DNA from 3 places in the Staphylococcus sp. SUC_1.2 genome. Region 1 is predicted to be linked to each of the others. Evidence: riboswitches for the same ligand, from Rfam matches in the RefSeq annotation. Region 1 holds a riboswitch; each other region holds the start of a gene.
The links. A riboswitch is a leader RNA that binds a small molecule or an ion and turns the genes downstream of it on or off. The one in region 1 is predicted to bind FMN.
Positions count from the first base shown of each region.

Region 2: linked by a shared signal. The riboswitch ahead of ribD (bifunctional diaminohydroxyphosphoribosylaminopyrimidine deaminase/5-amino-6-(5-phosphoribosylamino)uracil reductase RibD) and the one ahead of NR218_RS00045 (ECF transporter S component) in region 1 are both predicted to bind FMN.
Region 3: linked by a shared signal. The riboswitch ahead of NR218_RS07620 (ECF transporter S component) and the one ahead of NR218_RS00045 (ECF transporter S component) in region 1 are both predicted to bind FMN.

Region 1 covers NZ_JANJPM010000001.1:7,641-15,462, reverse strand. The annotation lists gene xerD (site-specific tyrosine recombinase XerD) at 1-408, shown strand, start outside; gene NR218_RS00075 (DUF309 domain-containing protein) at 434-937, opposite strand; gene NR218_RS00070 (segregation and condensation protein A) at 1,036-1,767, shown strand; gene scpB (SMC-Scp complex subunit ScpB) at 1,760-2,293, shown strand; gene NR218_RS00060 (pseudouridine synthase) at 2,295-3,032, shown strand; gene NR218_RS00055 (response regulator) at 3,240-3,965, shown strand; gene NR218_RS00050 (ATP-binding protein) at 3,949-5,715, shown strand; FMN riboswitch at 5,961-6,088, shown strand; gene NR218_RS00045 (ECF transporter S component) at 6,153-6,698, shown strand; gene NR218_RS00040 (ferredoxin) at 6,782-7,030, opposite strand; gene NR218_RS00035 (helix-turn-helix domain-containing protein) at 7,127-7,822, shown strand, end outside.
Region 2 covers NZ_JANJPM010000023.1:11,652-19,473, forward strand. The annotation lists gene NR218_RS08735 (proline dehydrogenase family protein) at 1-242, shown strand, start outside; gene ribE (6,7-dimethyl-8-ribityllumazine synthase) at 294-752, opposite strand; gene NR218_RS08745 (bifunctional 3,4-dihydroxy-2-butanone-4-phosphate synthase/GTP cyclohydrolase II) at 765-1,949, opposite strand; gene ribE (riboflavin synthase) at 1,961-2,593, opposite strand; gene ribD (bifunctional diaminohydroxyphosphoribosylaminopyrimidine deaminase/5-amino-6-(5-phosphoribosylamino)uracil reductase RibD) at 2,600-3,643, opposite strand; FMN riboswitch at 3,765-3,900, opposite strand; gene NR218_RS08760 (FAD/NAD(P)-binding protein) at 4,051-5,538, opposite strand; gene NR218_RS08765 (N-acetylglucosaminidase) at 5,834-6,682, opposite strand; gene NR218_RS08770 (hypothetical protein) at 6,929-7,153, opposite strand; gene NR218_RS08775 (sigma-70 family RNA polymerase sigma factor) at 7,362-7,822, shown strand, end outside.
Region 3 covers NZ_JANJPM010000018.1:42,280-50,101, forward strand. The annotation lists gene NR218_RS07595 (segregation and condensation protein A) at 1-427, shown strand, start outside; gene scpB (SMC-Scp complex subunit ScpB) at 420-959, shown strand; gene NR218_RS07605 (pseudouridine synthase) at 956-1,693, shown strand; gene NR218_RS07610 (response regulator) at 1,845-2,570, shown strand; gene NR218_RS07615 (ATP-binding protein) at 2,551-4,308, shown strand; FMN riboswitch at 4,457-4,583, shown strand; gene NR218_RS07620 (ECF transporter S component) at 4,648-5,190, shown strand; gene NR218_RS07625 (ferredoxin) at 5,262-5,510, opposite strand; gene NR218_RS07630 (helix-turn-helix domain-containing protein) at 5,620-6,573, shown strand; gene NR218_RS07635 (RecQ family ATP-dependent DNA helicase) at 6,566-7,822, shown strand, end outside.

The DNA of each region.
Region 1 (7,822 bases):
ATTATGGGATTTGTTAGAGTATTTGGTAAAGGTAATAAAGAACGAATTATACCATTAGGAGACACTGTGATTGAATTTCTAGATACGTATTTAGAAAAGGTACGTCCTCAACTTTTGAAAAAGACTATTACGAATGTATTATTTTTAAATATGCACGGTAGACCTTTAACTAGACAAGGAATATGGAAAATGATTAAACAATATGGTTTGAAGGCCAATATTAATAAAACTTTAACCCCTCATACGTTGAGACATTCATTTGCTACACATCTTTTAGAAAATGGGGCAGATCTAAGAGCAGTTCAAGAAATGCTTGGTCATTCAGATATTTCAACGACACAACTTTATACACATGTGTCTAAATCCCAAATAAGACAAATGTATAATCAATTTCATCCTAGAGCTTAAAATAAAAGAAAGAAAAGTGAATGATTTAACTTTTCTTTCTTTTATTTTTAAGTGCTTTTTTTCTAGTTGCAATGATATCGCTTCTATCTCTTAGACGATGACAATGAACAATCATGTCATCATTGTTAATTTGTTTCTTATATTCATAATTAGGATATAAATTGATAAGTTCCCTTTCTATTGAAGATGTAATTGGCAACTGTATTGGTTGAAATGTCTGATCATGTTTCACTTTTTCTATTTGATTTTGAATCAATAAAGTAAATTCATTGACCTTTAAACCTAGTGTATCCTTATCCTTTGCATGCTTAAATGTATATAACGCTTTTTTAAAGCTTTTTAATGCACCTAACTTATTACATCGTCTATAGTGATACATGGCAGTTGAAAATAGTATTAAACTCACTATAGCATCTTTCTTAGAAAAATTAGGGTTAGACTTCCATAATTCTTCTAAAATATCATGACATAAAAAATAATGTTGGTGTGTATGAAATTGATAGTAGAATTGACTTAATGCTTTATTCATGAATACTCCCCCTTAATTTAATTCTAATATATATTCATGCTATAATATTTAGGTGAATTATGCACAATTTAGATTTTATAATACAAGGAAGTTAATTTATGTACGAAGTTAAATTAGATGCTTTTAATGGCCCATTAGATTTACTTCTTCATTTAATTCATAAATATGAAATAGATATTTATGATATACCAATGAAAGCTTTAACTGAACAATATATGCAATATGTTCATGCAATGAAAGAAGTTGAAATTAATATTGCAAGTGAATATTTAGTGATGGCTTCAGAATTATTAATGATAAAAAGTAGATTATTATTGCCACAACAAGAAACTGAAAATGACTTAGAAGAAGATCCTCGTGAGGACCTTGTAGGTCGTTTAATCGAATATCAAAATTATAAAGAATATTCTTTACTATTAACAGAATTAAAAAAAGAACGAGAATTATATTATACTAAATCACCAGCTGATTTATCTCACTTGGAAAAAGAAACGCATTGGGACAAAAATCAAACGATTGATTTGACTCAACTGATTGTTGCATACCAAAGAGTAAAAAATAGAGTAGCATTAAATACACCAAAAGCAGTTGAAATTTCAAAAGATACTTTTACAATTCAACAAGCTACTGAAGTGGTTGCTAAACATTTAGAGAAACAAACAGCATTTAACTTCTTTAGTTTATTTAACTTTAATGAACCTGTGAGTAAAGTCGTTACACATTTCTTAGCAATATTAGAAATGGCTAAAGCAGGTCTTATTAATATAGAACAGTCAAATAACTTTGAAGACATCAATATCATTAGAGGAGTGAACTATGCGATTGGATAACCTTGGAATTATAGAGTCCTTATTATTTACTGTAGGCGATGAAGGACTGGAAGCACGTCAGCTTGCAGATATTTTAAAAATGGATTTAGATGAACTTGATCAATTAATTTCGACGTATCATTCAAAAGGTCTTGAAATACAAAGATATGGTTCCATTTATATGTTAACCTCCAAAAAAGAGTGTGCACCTTTTATCGAAGTACTAGTGAAGCAAAAAGCAAACATGAAATTATCTCAAGCTGCTATGGAGACACTATCAATTATTGCTTATAATCAACCATTAACTAGAAGTGATATCGAAATAACAAGAGGTATCAATTCTGATGGTGCAGTGAGAACATTAATTGCTAGAGGACTTATTGAAGCAAAAGACATGGAGAATTCGCGGAGTCATTTACTCATGACTACTGATTTATTTTTAAATGTTTTTGGAATGAAATCAATAGAAGAATTACCATCTACTGAAGAAGATAACGAAGAGATTGAGACTTTCTTTAGTACACTTACAGATCAAAAGGAGAAATAAAATGAATAAAGATTTAGAAAGACTTCAAAAACGAATTGCTAACAGTGGATATACCTCTCGAAGAAAGGCAGAAACTTTAATCACTGAAGGTAAAGTGAAAGTAAATGGTCAAGTAGTTACAGAACTTGGAACGAAAGTTAAATCTTCAGACACTGTTGAAGTTGAAGGAATTAAAATTGAGCAAGAAGATAAAATTTATATTCTTTTCTATAAACCAACGCAAGTTATTACTAGTGTTTCAGATGATAGAGGTAGAACGGTTGTAACAGATTATTTTAAAGATTTAGAAGCAAGAATTTATCCAGTTGGACGATTAGACTATGATACTTCAGGGTTATTATTACTTACAAATGATGGTGAATTTACTAATCTAATGACTCATCCCAGATATCATATTCAAAAAAAATATGTTGCAAAATTAAAAGGGTATTTAATGAGAGAAGAAGTTAAAGCATTAGAACAAGGAATTGAATTAGAGGATGGTTTTACACAACCTGCTCAAGTTAAAATAAAAAATCAAAATAAAGAAAAAAATACGACACTGGTTGAAATAACTATTAGCGAAGGTAGAAATAGACAAGTTAGACGTATGTTCGAACATTTTAATCACACCGTCGATAAATTAATACGAATCGAATTTGGAAATCTTAATTTAAAAGGATTAAATGCAGGTGAAGGTAGAGTATTAACACCTCATGAGGTGAAAATATTAAGACATATGGCTGAAAATGGTAATTAATTCGAAATAACTTAACAATACAAAGTATTTTCTCAATTACAATGTGTATTCTTTTTTTATTTATTCACTGTAATAATAAATCATAGGTTCTACATTAAAAAAGATATTTTGATATTTTTTTCACAAAGTCAATTGAATAGAAAGCTTTAATATAGTGAATATGCTATAATTAAAACGGTATAGCGCATGTGTAGGAGGTATATTGTAATGACGAATGAAATATTAATTGTAGACGATGAAGATAGAATCAGAAGATTATTAAAACTTTACTTAGAAAGAGAATCGTTTACTATCCATGAAGCAAGTGATGGTAAAGAAGCATATGAACTTGCTATGGAAAATGACTATGCGTGCATTCTTTTAGATTTAATGTTGCCTGAAATGGATGGTATTGAAATGTCGTCAAAATTACGTGAGCATAAAGATACGCCTATTATTATGCTTACAGCTAAGGGCGAAGAAACTAATCGTGTGGAAGGGTTCGAATCAGGTGCAGATGATTATATAGTGAAGCCTTTCTCTCCCCGAGAAGTCGTATTAAGAGTGAAAGCATTACTACGTAGAACTCAAACATCTAAACCAGAACAAAGCGAACCACATGCAAGAGATGTCATTGAGTTTAATCATCTTATTATCGATAATGATGCGCATCGTGTATTAGCGGATCAACAACAAGTGAATTTAACTCCAAAAGAATATGAGTTATTAATATACTTAGCAAAAACACCTAATAAAGTATTTGATCGTGAACAACTATTAAAAGAAGTTTGGCATTATGAATTTTATGGTGATTTAAGAACTGTAGACACACATGTTAAACGATTAAGAGAAAAATTAAATCGAGTTTCTGAAGAAGCAGCACATATGATTCAAACCGTTTGGGGTGTCGGTTACAAATTTGAGGTCAATACAAATGATGAATCGTCTAAATAGTGTTGTTATAAAACTGTGGTTAACTATAATATTTATAGTAACGACAGTTTTAATTTTATTAAGTGCAGCATTAATTACATTTATTCAATATTATTACACCCAACAAACAGAAAATGCTATAAGAGAAGATGCTTCAAGGATTAGTCATCTTGTTGAAAAAGCTGATAACAAGTCACTTGCCATACAACATAGTCAGGCATTAATTGATGGTACAGGTGGCGTTATTATTATGTCTAATAAAAATATGTCAGCAGAAAAATCTTATAATCTGATTAAAAAAAGAATGTTAAAAGAAATTCAAAACAACGACAACTTTAATAAAGTATTTAATACAGGGAAATCTGCCACACAAAATGTCACAATAAGTGAAAAAGGGGCCTCTCATTCTTATATTCTTTTAGGATACCCGATGCAATCTCAAGATCGTAAACATGCTAAGTTTAGTGGCGTATTTATATATCAAGATTTAAAAACAATTGAAGATACTAATAATGCAATTACCATTATTATTTTAATTACTGCTATTGTATTTTTTATTGTTTCAACGATTTTTGCGTTCTTTTTATCTAATCGTATCACTAAACCACTTAGAAAATTAAGTACACAGGCAATCAATGTATCAAATGGAGATTACTCTCAAAAAACAACAGTAAATACAAAAGATGAAATTGGTGAACTTTCTTATACTTTTAATAATATGAGTCATAAAATTCAAGAACACATTGAAGCTTTATCTACTCAAAAAAATATTCGTGATCGTTTATTTAATTCTATGATTGAAGGTGTAGTGGGTTTAAATGATAAAAGTGAAATTATTTTATCTAACAAAATGGCAGACCAAATACTACCGACAATTGATGAATCTATTTATTCAGAAATTAAAAATCAAATTAATGCCACTTTTCATTCAAAAGGCACAGAGTTTAATGAATATGCAATAAACTCTAAGTATTATGTATTTATAATGAGTTATATTGATCGTATTCAACAAGATGGTCGTAGTGGAATTGTAATCATCATAAGAGATATGACAAATGAACATAATCTTGATCAAATGAAAAAAGATTTTATCGCAAACGTATCCCATGAACTCCGTACACCGATTTCGTTATTACAAGGTTATACTGAATCGATAGTTGATGGCATTGTAACAGAACCTAACGAAATCAAAGAATCACTATCAATTGTATTAGATGAAACAAAACGACTTAATCGCCTTGTCAACGAGCTTTTAAATGTTGCAAGAATGGATGCGGAAGGATTAACCATTAATAAAGAAATACAGCCCATAATGCCATTATTACGCAAAATACAACTTAAATACCGTCAACAAGCACAAGATTTAGAACTAAACATAGACTTGTTACCAAATATTAATGAAGATGATTTATGGAATTACGATGCTGATCGAATTGATCAAGTACTCACAAACTTAATTGATAATGCAACACGCTATACACACCCTGGAGATTCAATTACGATTACTGCTAATAAAGATAGTCAGTATCAAATTTTAAATATAAACGACACAGGTAGCGGTATTGCTCTTGAACATCTTGATCATGTATTTGATCGTTTTTATAAAGTAGAAGCTTCTAGAACTAGGGGTAAACAAGGAACTGGTTTAGGATTATTTATTAGTAAGATGATTATTCAAGAGCATGGCGGAATTATTTCTGTAGAAAGTACAGTGAATAAAGGCACAACCTTTATTATTAAATTACCTAAACCTTCTATAGATTCTAAATAATTAACTTTCAACAAAATAGGATTAAATATCCAAATTTTTTGAGATTATGTTCTTCAAAGTTAAAGATAAAACTTTGAAGAGCATTTTTATATCTATAGTTTTTTAAATATAATATTTCATGTCATATTAATTTAAAATCAGTCGATGAAACTGATGAAACATATCTCTCATTTTTATAAATAAACAGACACATTGCAATGAAAGATTTATTCGTGTAATATAAATTTTAAATGATAAATTCAATAATTCATCTTCGGGGTAGGGTGTAATTCCCAACCGGCAGTAATTTGAGCCTGCGACCCGCTTCAATAAAAGTGGCTGATTCAGTGTAAATCTGAAGCCGACAGTATAGTCTGGATGGGAGAAGGTGGAGGTTTTTTGTTGTGTAAACGTATCCTCCAATTCTTAGTAAGATGAATGGAAGGAGAAAACTGAATATGCAACAAAATAAACGTTTAATTACCATAAGTATGTTGAGTGCAATTGCATTCATATTAACATTTTTGAAATTTCCGTTACCATTTTTGCCTCCATACTTAACATTAGATTTTAGTGATGTACCGACTTTATTAGCTACTTTTATTTTTGGTCCTTTATCTGGTCTTCTTGTAGCATTAATTAAAAATATATTAAATTTCTTATTTAATATTGGCGATCCTGTTGGGCCTGTGGCAAATTTTTTAGCTGGAGCTAGTTTTTTACTAACAGCTTATTTTGTTAGTCATCGTAAACAATATTCATCTCGTCGTTCACTAATTATAGGATTAGTTGCCGGTACTATTGCAATGACTATCGTTTTAAGTATTTTAAATTATTTTGTCTTACTACCTTTATATGGTATGATATTTAATCTTGGTGATGTGTTTACTAATTTAAAAGTAATCATTTTATCTGGTATTATTCCTTTTAATATTATTAAAGGATGTGTCATATCGATCATTTTTATCTTGCTATATCGCCGTTTAAAAAAAGTATTGAAATAAAATTAAAACCTCCGATGACTTCTAAGTAGGAATCATTGGAGGTTTTATATTATAATTATGGTAATACAATTTTATTTACAGATTTATTCAAATTTTAAGGCATCTCCATCAAAAGGCTCTTCTTCAATTTTAATTGAATCAGTTGGACAGCCTTCAAGAGCATCTTCCATATCTTCATATAATTCTTCTGGTACTTCTGCAGTACCTTGATTATCGTCAAGGATTACGAAAGCAATACCTTCGTCATCATAATCGTAAATATCTGGTGCAGCAGCGCCACAAGCACCACAAGCAATACATGTATCCATATCAACGATTGTGTACTTTGCCATTTTATTCGCCTCCTTTGATAAAAATGCTACACTAGTCATAATAAATAATTTTATTATATTCTAGATATAAAAGTTCTATAAAAGAGGAGTTCACTCATGCAAGAAATGATTAGTTATGTTAAACATCACTCATTCAATTATAAAACTAATAAAAGTATATATAATATTTTAAGTGGAAAAAAGTCACATCAAACGTTTTTTGATGCGAGCTCTCAACAACTTTTATCATTATATCATAGTTTACCTAAATTAAAATATCAGACATTTGAACGACTTTTGAATAAAAATGATATAAAAGAATTAAATATCAAGGTGCATCCTCGGTTCACTTATGACAGTCTTAATAATACTTTTAAATGTATTCAATTATTAATTCAGACGATATCTCAATATCTCCATCATCAACTTAAATTCGTACCAATGAACCAACAAGTTATTATTCAAAATAAAGTTAAAAAGATTTATGGAACTATTATTAAAAATGATTTAATAAAAGATTTTGAAAATGAAGTGACTGATTTATTTCAAGCAATCAGTTTAAATAATAATAATAAGTGCTACCTTCATTATTATTTGCATGGTTATGATGAGCCTATGTATACAAGACAACAGGTAAGTTTGATTGAGAATATTTCTATTTCAAAATTATATACATTAGAATTGAATAATTTAGTCACCTTAGGAAGTGAAATTGAAAATAAACAACGTTATCCTATATTGTCTGAATGTATTATTCTTTCATCATTATTAAATAAAACATCTATTACTCAACAATATCTTCATCAAGGTTTG
Region 2 (7,822 bases), on a different contig from region 1:
TTCGTAATGAATTAGCAGAAGAGATTGCTAGACAAGGATATCACTTTACCGTTTATGTTCCATATGGCAATGACTGGTTTGCTTATTTCATGCGTCGCCTGGCTGAGAGACCTCAAAATCTTTCCCTTGCCTATCAAGAATTTATTTCAACAGAAGCACTAAAAAAAATTGGCTTAGTTAGTGGACTAGCTTTAGGAACACTTACATTAGTATCTAGTATTGTGAAATTACTAAAACGTTGAAATACAGAGCGTCTCGATAATCCTTAAAATTATCGAGACGCTCTACATTAATTAAAACTGTTTAAGTAAGTTTGCCATTTCAATTGCACTTACTGCCGCTTCTGCACCTTTATTACCTGCTTTCGTACCCGCTCTTTCAACTGCTTGTTCAATACTTTCAGTTGTTAAAACACCGAAAATAACTGGTGTATTCGTAACATCATTTGCTTTTGATACGCCTTTAGCAACTTCATTACAAACATAGTCATAATGAGATGTTGCACCTCTAATGACACAACCTAAAGTAATCACTGCATCATAATCATTTTTTTGCGCTAATTTTTTAGCAACAAGTGGAATTTCAAATGCACCTGGTACATACGCAACATCAATGTTATCTTCATCTACACCATGTCTTACTAATGTATCTTTCGCTCCATCTAATAAACGATTGGTAATAAAATCATTAAATCTACTCACTACTATTGCAACTTTTAAATTTGTACCGACTAATTTACCTTCAAAATTCATTCTAAATTCCTCCTAAATAAGATGTCCCATTTTCAATTTTTTTGTTTCCATATAATGATGATTATGTTCCGTTTCTGGCACAATAATTTCTGTACGATCTGCAACTTTTATACCATAATCTTCCAAGCCTTCAAATTTCTTAGGATTATTACTTAATAAATTAACTTGTTGAACATTAAAATATTTAAGAATTTGAGCAGCTATATGATAATCTCTTAAGTCTTCATCAAAACCTAATGCTAAGTTTGCAGTAACCGTATCATGTCCTTGCTCAATTAATTCATAAGCTTTTAGTTTATTCATTAAACCAATGCCTCTACCCTCTTGTGGTAAATAAATAATTAATCCACCATGATCATTTATATATTTCATTGATGCTTCTAATTGAGCGCCACAATCACATCGTTGACTGTGGAAAATATCACCTGTTAAACAAGCAGAATGTAGTCTTACATTTTCAGTTGTACGTGGTTCTCCTTTGCCAAGTACAACAATATCTTCATGTGTATATTGAGATTGAAAACCATACATTTTAAAATCACCAATATCCGTTGGCATTTTTACAGTTGCTTTAAGTTCAATACCTTCGCTTTCTTGTTTGCGACGATAATTAATTAAACTTTCAATTGTAATCATTTTTAATTGATGACGCTCTTTAAATTGTTGTAATTCATTACCTTTTGCCATCGTACCATCGTCATTCATTATCTCACATATAACTCCAGCAGGTGCAGCACCAGTTAATTTAGCTAAATCTACAGCAGCCTCCGTATGTCCTGGTCTAACTAATACACCTTTTTCTTTAGACACTAAAGGAAATAAATGTCCTGGTTTATGGAAACTTTCTGGTTTAGAATCAGGATTAATTAACGCTTTCGCTGTTGCTGTACGATCAAATGCACTAATTCCTGTAGTAGTAGAGATATGATCGATACTTACAGTGAAATTTGTACCGTATTCATCTGTATTACCATCAACCATAGTTTTAAGATTTAGACGTTCAGCAATCTGTGAACTTATAGGAGCACAAATTAATCCACGCGCTTCTTTGGCCATATAATTAATGGTATCATCTTTCATCCATTGAGTGACTGCAATTAAGTCACCTTCATTTTCACGATCTTCATCATCTACTACAATAATACTATCGCCATTTCTTAATGCTTCTAACGCTTCTTCAATGCTATCGAATTTCATTTAAGCCCCTCCTAAAAACCATATGCTTTTAATTTATCAACTGATAAATCAGATTTATTTTTACCAACTATACTTTCAACATATTTAAATAATACATCTGTTTCAAGATGAACTTCATCGCCCATTTTTTTATTAGAAAGAATCGTTGAACGTCTTGTTTCAGGAATAAGATGGATATCAAAACTATGTTGATGCAAGTCAAAAATTGTTAAACTTACGCCATCAACAGTAATAGAACCTTGCTTAACCATTTGGTTGATGACCGAGTCCGATGCCTTAATAGATACAATGCGTGAATTAGGCGTTTCTCTGATATTTATAATTGTTCCTTTTGCATCTACATGACCTAATACAAAATGTCCTCCGAAACGTCCACTACCTGACATTGCACGTTCAAGATTGACTTCATCATTTTCTTTAATATTAGCTAAATAGGTTTTATTTTCAGTACCTTTAATCACTTGGACAGAAAATTGATTTTGTTTAAAATCAATGACTGTTAAACACGCACCATTTACGCTTATAGAATCACCAATATGCATATCTTCTATAATTTTTTGACATGAAATATCTAATGTCCTTACGGATTGTTGAGTGCGAATACGCTTTACAGTACCTATTTCTTCAACGATACCTGTAAACATTTATCTTCACTTCTTTCGCAATGTCATTTTAATATTTTGTTGAATAGACTCGGTAGAAATCACTTCAAATTGTGCCGCATTAGCTAAATCAATGACATTATCAGTTTGATAAAATTGATTTTTTCCAATACCGCCTATTATTTTCGGGGCATAATAAATAATAAGATGGTCTAAATAATTAGATTGGAGAAATTCTGAAGTTATATGAGGTCCAGCTTCTACTAATAATCTGCCAACACCTCTTTGATATATATCAGTTAAAATAGATTTTAAATTACATGTTTCTAAATATATTATTTTTATATGATGACTTGGACTTTTTAGTTCATGATTTTCAGTATAAATCCAAATTTCACTTAATTGATCGTGAAATATCTGTTTTGAATAATCAATTTGACCTCGCTTAGATAGTATGATTCTTATTGGATGTTTACCATCTTGAATACGTGTTGTATATTGTGGATTATCCGCTTCAAGCGTTCCATTACCAGTTAATACTGCATCATGAGTATGTCTTAAACGATATACATCTTGTTTTACAGCTTTATTCGTAATCCACTGACTTTGTCCACTATCAGTCGCTTGTTTACCATCTAACGAAGTCGAGACTTTTACTGTAATTTCAGGGATTTTATGTTGTTTTGCTTTGAAGAAATCTTCATACAAAGCAAAAGCTTCTTCTGAATATTGATATTCAACTTCAATACCTGCCTTTTCAAGAATGATATCTCCCTCAGAAGATAACGTCGTATCTTTTACAGCATAAATCACTTTACTAAGCCCATGTTCAATAATTTTATTCACACAAGGTGGTGTTGACCCATAATGTGTACAGGGTTCAAGAGAAATATAAATGGTGCCGCCTTTTGCTTTATCTTGTGCCATATCTAAAGCCTGAACTTCCGCATGTTTCTCTCCTTGCTTTAAATGTGCACCTAATCCCACAATACGCCCATCCTTCACAACAACTGAGCCAACAGGAGGATTAACTCCAGTTTGTCCCTTCACCATTTGTGCTAATTGAATTGCATATTTCATAAATTCACTCAATTTATCACCTCTAAAAAAACCCCATACCTGTTTCACAGGCATAGGGCATGTATATACTTAAATAAGCGTACTACAATTTTTATATTGTGCATGCTTATACATCATTCAGTAATGATGTGATTGATTCTTTCTCCCATCCAGACTTTTACTGTCGGCTCTAGAGTCTCACTAGATCAGCCACTTAATAAATTAAGATTAAGTGGGTCGCAGGCTTAATTACTGCCGGTTGGGAATTACACCCTGCCCCGAAAGAATACGTATGAAATTGTGATTAAATTTGAGTCATCGTAGTTTAGTACTACATATATCATCTTACATTTATTTTTGGAAAATTACAAATAAAGAATTTCAATTTGATTTTTAAATTTAACTCTTAAAGAGATATTTATTCATTATTGTGTAAAGCATTATACTGTATGATCAAATTCTTTTCGAATTTCATATAAATAATCCACTGCACTTACCGCTTGATTAACAATCATTTTTACTCCATTCCGCAATTTATTTACTCCATTAGTGATTTGTCCAATAGCAATCATATTATTTAAAGTACCATATCTTGGACTAATCACCTGATTTGTTTCTGGGATAATTTGTATTCCACCCATAGGATGGGCTTGAACAATTTGTCGATTTTGAAGATTTAAGATAAATTGATCATCTTCATCTAAATCTTTTAAATGTGTTTTAGAACCTGTTGCATTAATAATAATATGATGTGGATACCATTGTTCATCATTTTTAAATTTTAAATTAAATAATCCATTTTTATGTACCACATTTTCTAAATCCTTTCTAATCACTAATGAACCATCTTTTATTAATTGCTTGATGAGTTTTGCAGTTCTTGGAGGCATAGGGTTTGAGTTAAGTTGAATAATTTTAGTGAAACGTTTATCGAATTCAATTTGATCTTGACGACTAAAACTATTCCAAATCCAATTTAAATTTTCTTTGACATTCTCTATTAATGTTTGGAATATACCTATCTCATCTGGATGTTCTAAATCATAATTTAAATCTTTAATCGTATCTCCTGTTCGGCGGTGAACCAATTTCTGTAAATCAATACCATTTAAATCACACTCTTCTTTAAATAAATCGAATGCTTTCTCTAATGGCACATTTCCAAAGTACTTATTTTTAATATCATTAAATTTAGATTTTGTTAAACATTGAAACTCAATTTTTTTCATGTTTCCTCTTACGCTAGGCAATTGAGCAGAACGACTCGTCATTGTGATAGGTAGTTTAGGATGATGAAACGCTACATAACGCACTACATCTAAACTAGCTAATCCTGTTCCAATAATAGCAATATCATCAGATTCTTGTACATCATCTAAAGTATTATATGTAGGGTAAGGAGTTTGAATATAACCTTTTATACCTTTTAAATAATAAGGATCGTGATATGATAAAGTACCTATAGTTAAAAATATGTAATCATATACTTGACAATGCTTCATATCTTTAGACGTACAGACATAATATTTCAATGTGGTTTCATCTATATTTGAATTAATGAAGACTTCTTGTACTGGTTGTTTAATGACTGTAAGGTTATCATATAATGTCTCATAATTTGATAAGTATGATTTCATATAATGGCCAAAAACAAATCTTGGTAAATACTTTGGATTTTTAAACGTAAAATCAGATTGTGTTTGATACCATTTCCAAAACTCTTCATCATCATCTAAATTTAAACTCATCTTTTTAGTGGGTAAGTTAATTAATAATTGACTACTATCATTTTGAAAAGGAACACCCTGTCCCATATTAAATTCATTATCGTAGACATCGACTTTTAATTGCTTAAAGTCTTTATGTTTAACGAGTTGTCTAAGTACACTTACACCTGCTGTACCCATGCCTATAATTGCTACTCGCATATTTAACATCATCCTTTTATATATTTGTATTATGTTGAATATTATCATATTATACCAATACGATTCTCGACTTCAAAATGTTTCACTATTAACACGATGATCCATTTCAAAACATAAATAATCATGTGTAACTATGTTAAAATTTAGATATTGAGGTGACTAAACAATGAAATTTTTATTAAAAACATTAATTGTTTTTATCATTGGATTTACTTGGGCTTCAAGAAAAAACAAAGCTGAATAAATAAAAAAACCAACATCATCTAATTAAAGATAATGTTGGTTTTTATTTTGATTATTGATGTTTTTGATCATCTTTATAAACATATAGCTTGAAGTATTTACCTTCTGTTTTCATTTCTTTATAGAAATCAGCAATAATTTCCGCATTACTTTCAGCCCATTTAATATCAGTCGCATATTGATGTTCACCAGGATTCATAGGATTCCATCTCATGCTATATAATGTATTTTGATCATCGTGAGATAGGAAGTGTTTATGAATAAAGTCTGCGCCACCTTTAATTGCTTTCTCTGGTGTATCCCAACCATGTTTTTTCGCATATTCAGCACCTGTTTTGATTGGATCTTCATCTAAAGCTCCAACGCCATAAAAATTATAATATTTTTTACCATCAATATTTACACCATTCGCAAGTTCACTTTTTACTGAACCTGTTTCTAATAATGCATGAGAAATTAAATAGACTTCATTAACATGTTTTTCTTTTGCAGCATTTACAAAAGCATCAGTATGTTTCAATAATGTAGGTCGATCGAACAACATACGTTTGATACGATTTTTATCAATACCTTGATATTTAGATAAATCTAAAAATTGATATTTTTGTTTATCATCATCGATAAATTTACTACTATCCATTGCACCTTTAATTTCACTTGCTGATGCATCTCTCCATGCATTATTGTTTTTATTCGATACTTGTTGACTTGTATAGTTATCTATTTGTTTTGCAGCAGCTTTATCAAGCGTGACGTTCACATGTTGAACTTTCTCTACTTCATTTACTTTTTTGAAAAATATCTGATCAGAAATCATTGAGAAAAAAATGAAGCCAGCTGCTACTAAAATAATAAGTAACCCTATTAGGCCTATAATAGAACCTTTTCTGTGCTTTGTCATATTCACACCTCTTAGGTTAATGTTGTAATTTCATTTATAGAAAAGTCATCTATGATAATAAATTCTAACATTTTTAATTCTCATAAACAATTTTATAATTATAATGTTACATATTCATAAAATAAAAGTAACAAAATTGAAATTTAATAAAAAATAAAAAGTAATGAAATACTCAACATTTCATTACTCAATGATTTTTATCTATTAAATAAATATAGTTATTTGTAGTAAGGTTAACATATTTAATTATTCGTTATTTCTTTTATAATCCATCATAATAAAACTGACAGCTTGCGATCTATTCTTATAATAATATTGATTTAAATCAATTGTCCCTTCAATATCACCATCACGATACATCATTTCATTTGTAAAATTATTTATCATTACAAATTCAGAACGATCTCTAATGACGTCTAAATCATCATGTCTTGCAAAAAAGTGCTCAAGATTTAAATGTGCGTAATCCAACTTCATACCTCCTATATTTTATTGTACAAATGTCGAATATTAATCTTACAAACTTGTTAAAGCCATATATCATCCAATCCAACGATTCTATGTTTACTATTTAACACCTATTTATTAAATTAAGCAAATGAAAATTCACGATACCTCATGTAGAATTTATACATCCGGAAATATTGTTTATGTACATAACTAAGGAGAAAGAATAACTATTTCAGATTTTAGTTCATTACACATAAAATATCATAAAATGATTCATCATTTGTTAAGACAATACCGTATCACTTATAATTATGATGAATTTTATCAATTATTATTAATAAAATTGTGGGAAATCTCCAAAATTTATAACCCATCTTCTTCTGTATCTTTATCCTCTTTTATTTATCAGCGATTAAAGTTTTATCTTATTGATCTTTTTAGAAAGGAGCAATTGAAGATTGACTGCTTAGATATTGCAGCGTTAAATCATTCTTTAACTTATACATTGAAAGATGAATCTTTTTTTAATGATTTCAAATATATTTTAAATTCAAATGAATATCAATGGCTGATATATTATCTTCGTGGATACAAACAATATGAAATCGCTAAAAAGATGAATGTCTCAGACACTACAATTAAAAAATATAAATCTTTTGCCCGTATCAAACTTCAGCAATATTATTTAGA
Region 3 (7,822 bases), on a different contig from region 1:
ATACACACAATTGTTAACTGAGAAAAAAGAAGAGCGAGAGCACTATTTTACTAAACACCCAACTGACTTATCCCATCTTGAGAAAAACGTCACATGGGATGAATGCCAAACCTTAGATTTAACGGATTTAATTGTTGCTTATCAACGTGTTAAAAGCAGATTAGCTCTTAATAAGCCTAAGACAGTTGAAATAATTAAAGAAAGCTTCACTATTCAACAAGCTACTGAAAAGGTAACGACACAATTAAGGCATCATACATCTTTTAACTTCTTCAGTTTATTTACTTTTAGCGAGCCAATAGAACAGGTGGTTACTCACTTTTTAGCTATATTGGAAATGTCTAAATCAGGAGTAATCAACATTGAACAGGTTAGAAGTTTTGATGATATACGTATCATTAGAGGAGTGAATTTTAATATTGGATAAACACGGAATCATAGAATCATTACTATACACAGCTGGGGATGAAGGGCTTGACGAAAAACAGTTATTAGAAATTCTCGAGATTAATCAAGCTAAACTATCTGAATTAATTTCATCATACACCTCTAGTGGTTTAATAATTCAAAAATTTGGTTCAACATATATTTTAACTTCAAAAAAAGAAGCTTCACCTTATATTGAACAATTAATTGAACAAAAATCTAATATGAAATTATCTCAAGCCGCAATGGAAACATTATCAATTATTGCATATAATCAGCCATTGAGTCGTAGTGACATAGAATTAATTAGAGGAATTAATTCTGATGGTGCAGTTAGAACATTAATTGCACGTGGATTAATTGAAGCTAAAGATGTAGAAAATTCTCGTAGTCATGCTTTACAAACAACGGATTTGTTTTTAAATGTATTTGGAATAGAAAAAATTGAGGATTTACCAACAACTGAAGAAGATGAAGAAGAAATGGATGATTTCTTTAGTAATTTAGTGAATCAAAAAGGAGATACAAAATGAGTAAAGAATTAGAAAGGCTTCAAAAACGAATTGCTAATAGTGGATACACATCACGAAGAAAAGCTGAAACTTTAATTACCGAAGGCAAAGTTAAAGTTAATGGGCAAACCGTTACTGAATTAGGTACTAAAGTAAAAAGTTCTGATACAGTTGAGGTTGAAGGAATTAAAATTGAACAAGAAGACAAAATGTATATTTTGTTCTATAAACCAACTCAAGTTATTACAAGTGTGTCTGACGATAGAGGACGAACTGTAGTTACTGACTACTTTAAAGATTTAGAGACAAGAATTTATCCTGTTGGTAGATTAGACTATGATACATCAGGATTATTGTTACTTACTAATGATGGTGAATTTACAAACTTAATGACTCACCCAAGATATCATATTCAAAAAAAATATGTGGCTAAATTAAAAGGTTACCTCATGAGAGAAGAAGTTAAAGCTTTAGAAAATGGGATTGAACTTGAAGATGGTTTTACGCAACCAGCTCAAGTCAAAGTAAAAAAGCAAGATAAAGATAAAAATATTACACTTGTAGAAATCACTATTAGTGAAGGACGAAATCGACAAGTTCGTCGTATGTTCGAGCATTTTGGACATCAAGTTGATAAATTAACAAGAATTGAGTTCGGCAACTTGAACCTTAAAGGATTAAATGCAGGTGAGGGCAGAGTACTGACACCTCATGAAGTTAAAGTACTAAGACATATGGCAGAAAATGGAAAATAAATGAAGTATATTTTACAATAGCAAGAGAAATTAAATGATATTAATTTCTCTTGCTATTTTTTTCACAAAGTTAACTTTAAAGTAAAGCTTTCAATCATGCTGTATGCTATAATAATGAGTGTATTGAGCATGTGTAGGAGGTATAAACAAAATGACAAATGAAATATTAATTGTAGACGATGAGGATAGAATCAGAAGATTATTAAAACTATACCTAAAGAGAGAATCGTTTACGATTCATGAAGCAAGTAATGGCAAAGAAGCTTATAATCTTGCTATAGAAAATGACTATGCGTGCATACTTTTAGACTTGATGTTACCAGAAATGGATGGTATTGAAGTAGCATCCAAGTTACGTGAACATAAAGACACACCTATTATTATGCTTACAGCTAAAGGCGAAGAAACGAATAGGGTAGAAGGATTTGAGTCTGGTGCAGATGATTATATCGTCAAACCATTCTCACCAAGAGAGGTTGTTTTAAGAGTAAAAGCATTATTACGTAGAACGCAATCTTCTAAACCTGAACAAAGTGAACCTCATGCAAGAGATGTTATTGAATTTAATCATTTAATTATTGATAATGATGCGCATCGTGTATTAGCAGATAACCAACAAGTTAATTTAACTCCTAAAGAGTACGAATTACTTATTTATTTAGCTAAGACACCTAATAAAGTGTTTGATCGTGAACAACTTTTAAAAGAAGTATGGCATTATGAATTTTATGGTGATTTAAGAACAGTAGACACTCATGTTAAACGCCTGCGTGAGAAACTAAATCGTGTATCAGAAGATGCTGCACATATGATTCAAACTGTTTGGGGTGTTGGTTACAAATTCGAGGTAAAGTCTAATGACGAACCGACTAAATAGTGTGGTAATAAAACTGTGGTTAACTATACTTTTTATAGTAACGACAGTTTTAATTTTATTAAGTGCGGCATTAATTACTTTTATACAATACTACTACACACAACAAACTGAAAATGCTATAAGAGAAGATGCGTCTAGAATCAGCCACTTAGTTGAACAAGCTGATAATAAAACTTTAGCCATAGAACACAGCCAACAATTAATAGATGGATCAGGTGGCGTTATTATAATGGCTAATAAGTCTTCAAGTATTAAAAGTTCAAATAGCAATACTAAAGACAAAATGCTTGAAGAGATACACAAGAATTCGCAATTCCAACGCGTCTTTTCTCAAGGAAAGTCTACCACTCAAAATATAACAATAAGTAATAATGGTAATTCCCATTCTTATATTTTGTTAGGCTATCCTATGAAAGCTCAAGAAAATGCAAATTCAAAATATAGTGCAGTATTCATTTATCAAGATTTAAAGTCTATTGAAGATACTAATAATGCAATTACCATTATCATTTTAATCACCGCCATTATATTTATCGCTGTTTCAACAGTATTTGCATTCTTTTTATCAAATAGAATTACTAAACCTTTACGACAACTTAGAACTCAAGCTATTAATATTTCTAAAGGTGATTATTCAAAACAGACAAGTGTCTCAACTAAAGATGAGATAGGCGAATTATCACATACGTTTAATAATATGAGTTCTGAAATACAAGAGAATATAGAGGCACTTTCAACTCAAAAAAATATAAGAGATAGTTTGATTAATTCTATGATTGAAGGTGTATTGGGTCTAAATGATAAGAGGGAAGTTATTCTTTCAAATAAAATGGCTGACGATATTATTAAATCAATAGACAAAACTGTATATAAAGAAATTGAAAAGCAAATTGAAGCTACATTTGTTTCAAAAGACACCGAATTCCAAGAATATGAGATTAACAATAAATATTACGTCATTATCATGAGTTATGTAGAGAGAATTCAACAAGATGGCCGTAGTGGAATTGTAGTCATTATAAGAGATATGACTAATGAACATAATTTAGATCAGATGAAGAAAGATTTCATTGCCAATGTTTCACATGAATTACGTACACCTATTTCGTTATTACAAGGTTACACTGAATCAATTGTAGATGGTATTGTCACTGAACCAGAAGAAATTCGAGATTCTTTATCAATTGTATTAGATGAAACGAAACGTTTAAATCGATTAGTAAATGAATTATTAAATGTGGCTCGCATGGATGCAGAGGGTTTAACTGTTAATAAAGAAAAACAACCTATTAAACCTTTACTATCTAAAATGCAAATGAAATATAGACAACAGGCTGAGGATTTAGAATTGAATATGTCATTAGAACCAAACATCGATGATGAATTGTGGGAATACGATGCCGATCGCATAGACCAAGTTCTAACAAATTTAATTGACAATGCCACACGTTATACTCAACCAGGTGATTCAATATCAATTACAACAACTACGGATGATTCCTATCAAACGTTGTACATTAAAGATACTGGTAGTGGCATATCTCCAGAGCATCTTGAACTCGTATTCGACAGATTTTATAAAGTAGAGGCTTCAAGAACTAGAGGTAAACAGGGAACTGGTTTAGGACTATTTATCTGTAAAATGATAATCGAAGAACATGGTGGTACTATTAAAGTTGAAAGTAAAGTAAACAAAGGTACAACATTCATAATTAAGTTACCAAAGCCTAAAAATTAATATGCCTATTAATATGTTTATTTTAACTAAGAGCAAACATCATCAACTTAAGAATGGTGTATTGCTCTTTTTTAAATAAGTCTAAGCACCATTATTGCGCAATGCTTTCATATAAGGTAATATAAAAATTAAATTAATCAATTATATAATTCATCTTCGGGGTAGGGTGCAATTCCCAACCGGCAGTAAATTAAGCCTGCGACCCGCTTCTTTGAAGTGGCTGATTCAGTGGAAATCTGAAGCCGACAGTATAGTCTGGATGGAAGAAGATGGAGGTTTTTTTGTTGTGCAAAATTATCTCCTATTCTATGTAAGATGAATGGAAGGAGAAAATTAAATATGCAACAAAACAAACGTCTTATCACTATTAGCATGTTAAGTGCCATAGCGTTTATTTTAACATTCATTAAATTTCCGCTACCTTTTTTACCACCATACTTAACATTAGACTTTAGTGATGTTCCAACTTTATTAGCAACATTTCTTTTAGGTCCCGTTGCTGGTATTTTAGTAGCACTTATCAAAAATATACTTAATTTTTTATTCAATATGGGAGATCCGGTTGGTCCAGTTGCCAATTTTTTAGCAGGTGTTAGTTTCTTGTTATCCGCTTATTATGTAACTAAGCGTCAGGGAGATACACCACGTTCATTGGTTGTGGGGCTAGCAATAGGTACTATAGTGATGACTATCGTACTTAGTATACTGAATTACTTTGTTTTACTTCCATTATATGGAATGATTTTTAATTTAGGTGATGTCTTTAATAATCTAAAAATTATCATTTTATCAGGTGTTATACCTTTCAATATTATAAAAGGTATCGTGATTTCAATTATATTTGCGCTTTTATACAGAAGATTAAAACGCGTATTATCATAAAAAACCTCCTAATGTTGAACTTATTATTCAACATTAGGAGGTTTCATTATTGATTCACTCATAATAAGTGACTATTCAAATTTAAGAGCATCACCATCAAATGGTTCTTCTTCAATCTTAATTGAATCAGTTGGACAACCTTCAAGTGCATCTTCCATATCTTCATATAATTCTTCTGGTACTTCTGCAGTACCTTGATTATCATCAAGGATTACGAAAGCAATACCTTCGTCGTCATAATCGTAAATGTCAGGTGCGGCAGCACCACATGCTCCACAAGCAATACATGTATCCATATCAACGATTGTATACTTTGCCAAATTCTTCGCCTCCTTTGATAAAAATGCTACACTAGTATAACAAATGTTTAATAACACTTCGATTAATTTATTTACTATTCTATTAGTTATATAAAGTGAGGATTCATTAATGCATTCAATTATTACATATGCATCAAATCATTCATTCGATTATAAAACCAATAAAAGTATTTATAACATTTTGAATGGAAAAAAATCACATCAAACATTTTTTGATGCATGTTCCCAACAACTTTTATCATTATATCATAGTTTACCTAAATTAAAATATCCGTCTTTTGAGCGATTTTTAGATACCTATGATAATCAAAATACTGACATTTCAATACATCCAAGATATACATACGATAGTATGATTCAAACTTTTAGTTGTATTCAATTACTAATACAAACTATAACCCATTTTAAAAACAACCACTTGAACTTTATACCAATTACACAACAAATAACTGTTCAAAGTAGAGTGAAACAAATCTATTCAAAAATACTGGAACAAAATTTAGTTGATGATTTTGAAAAAGAAATCGAGCAAATCTTTCATTTTATTGATGAAAAATGTAGTAACAACTGTTTAATCCATTATTACCTACAAGGTTATGAAGAACCTATGTATACGCGACAGCAGGTTTCATTAATAGAAGGTATACCTGTAACTAAGTTATTTGTACTTGAACTCAATAATTTAGTGCAGATGATGTTCGCATTAGAAAATGATAAACAATTTCCTATATTAACTCAAACCATCATATTACCGACTTTGTTAAATAAAACGACAATTACGTATCATCAATTACTCAAAGGGCTTTCTATGGATGAGGTTGCAGTGACCCAAAATGTTAAAATTAACACAATCGAAGATCACGTTCTTGAATTATTTATAAAAGGATATTTTTCAGAATACCAAACCTTTGTTAATGGCCCACAAACAAGTGAATTTATAGCATTTTATGATCAAAACAGAGGACAAAGATTAAAATTATATAAAGAAGAATTTGATCGATTAACTTATTTTCAAATTAAATTGTTAATAGTCGGTATTGAAAGAGGTGAATTGATTGCTTGAAGAAAAATTGAAAGAATGGTTCGGATTCTCATCATTTAATCCTGGTCAAAAAGAAATAATCGAAAGTGTAGTTAATAAGAAAGATACTCTAGGTATTCTTCCTACGGGGAGTGGTAAAAGCTTATGTTACCAAATGCCAACCTATATGAAAGGAAAGCCAACATTAATAATATCTCCCTTAATTTCTCTTATGGATGACCAAGTGATGCAATTGAAAGCTCAAGGTGAGAAATTTGTTACTTCTATTCATTCAGGCATGGATGAAAATGAAAAACAACAAAATATAAATTCGTTACACAAAAGTCGCTTTGTTTTTTTAAGTCCAGAATTTATTTTACAAACACAAAACTTTAAATTAATTAGGAATATTGACTTCGGATTAATTGTACTTGATGAGGCGCATTGTTTATCTGAATGGGGTTATGATTTCCGACCTCATTATGCATTAATAGGGGAGATAACATCTCATTATAAAAATGCATCGATACTGGCTTTAACAGCTACAGCACCACCTCATTTAGAAAATGACTTAAATCTTATCTTATCTAGGAAATTAAATGTAATTAAGACTTCAATGAATAGAGAGAATATATCTTTTTCTCATCTCAATTTTGAAAATGATGCTGAGAAAATTAAGTGGCTGTTAAACTTTTTAGATCAATCTGGGCCAACTATTATTTATGTTTCATCTAAAAAGGTCTGTTTAGAATTAGCCAATATGATATACCACCATGGTTATTTAACCGGTATTTATCATGGTGATTTATCTTATCAAGAACGACATACTGTACAAAATCAATTTATGGAGAACTTTATACCCGTCATCGTGGCTACTAGTGCTTTTGGCATGGGCGTTAATAAAAAAGACATTAGAACAGTCATCCATTTTCATTTATCAACAAGTCCTTCAAATTACTTACAAGAAATTGGTAGAGCCGGGAGAGATAATTTGCAAAGCCAAGCAATTAGTCTATATCAACCAGACGATAGCTATATATTAGAGACATTATTGTTTAGTGATGCGATAACTACTGAAGACATCGATGCTTTTGATATAGGTGCTTTTTTACCTCCTCAAAAGCAAGAAATACTAACCATATTGAGCCAAAGATATTCATCCAACGTACTCAAAACAATTTTTGATAATTCATTAATTCGAAAAAAATTAGGTTATCAAAGAATGATCGGTTATACATCCCTAGATCAATGTAGACGTCGTTATTTATTAGAATTTTTTGGTGATAATCCA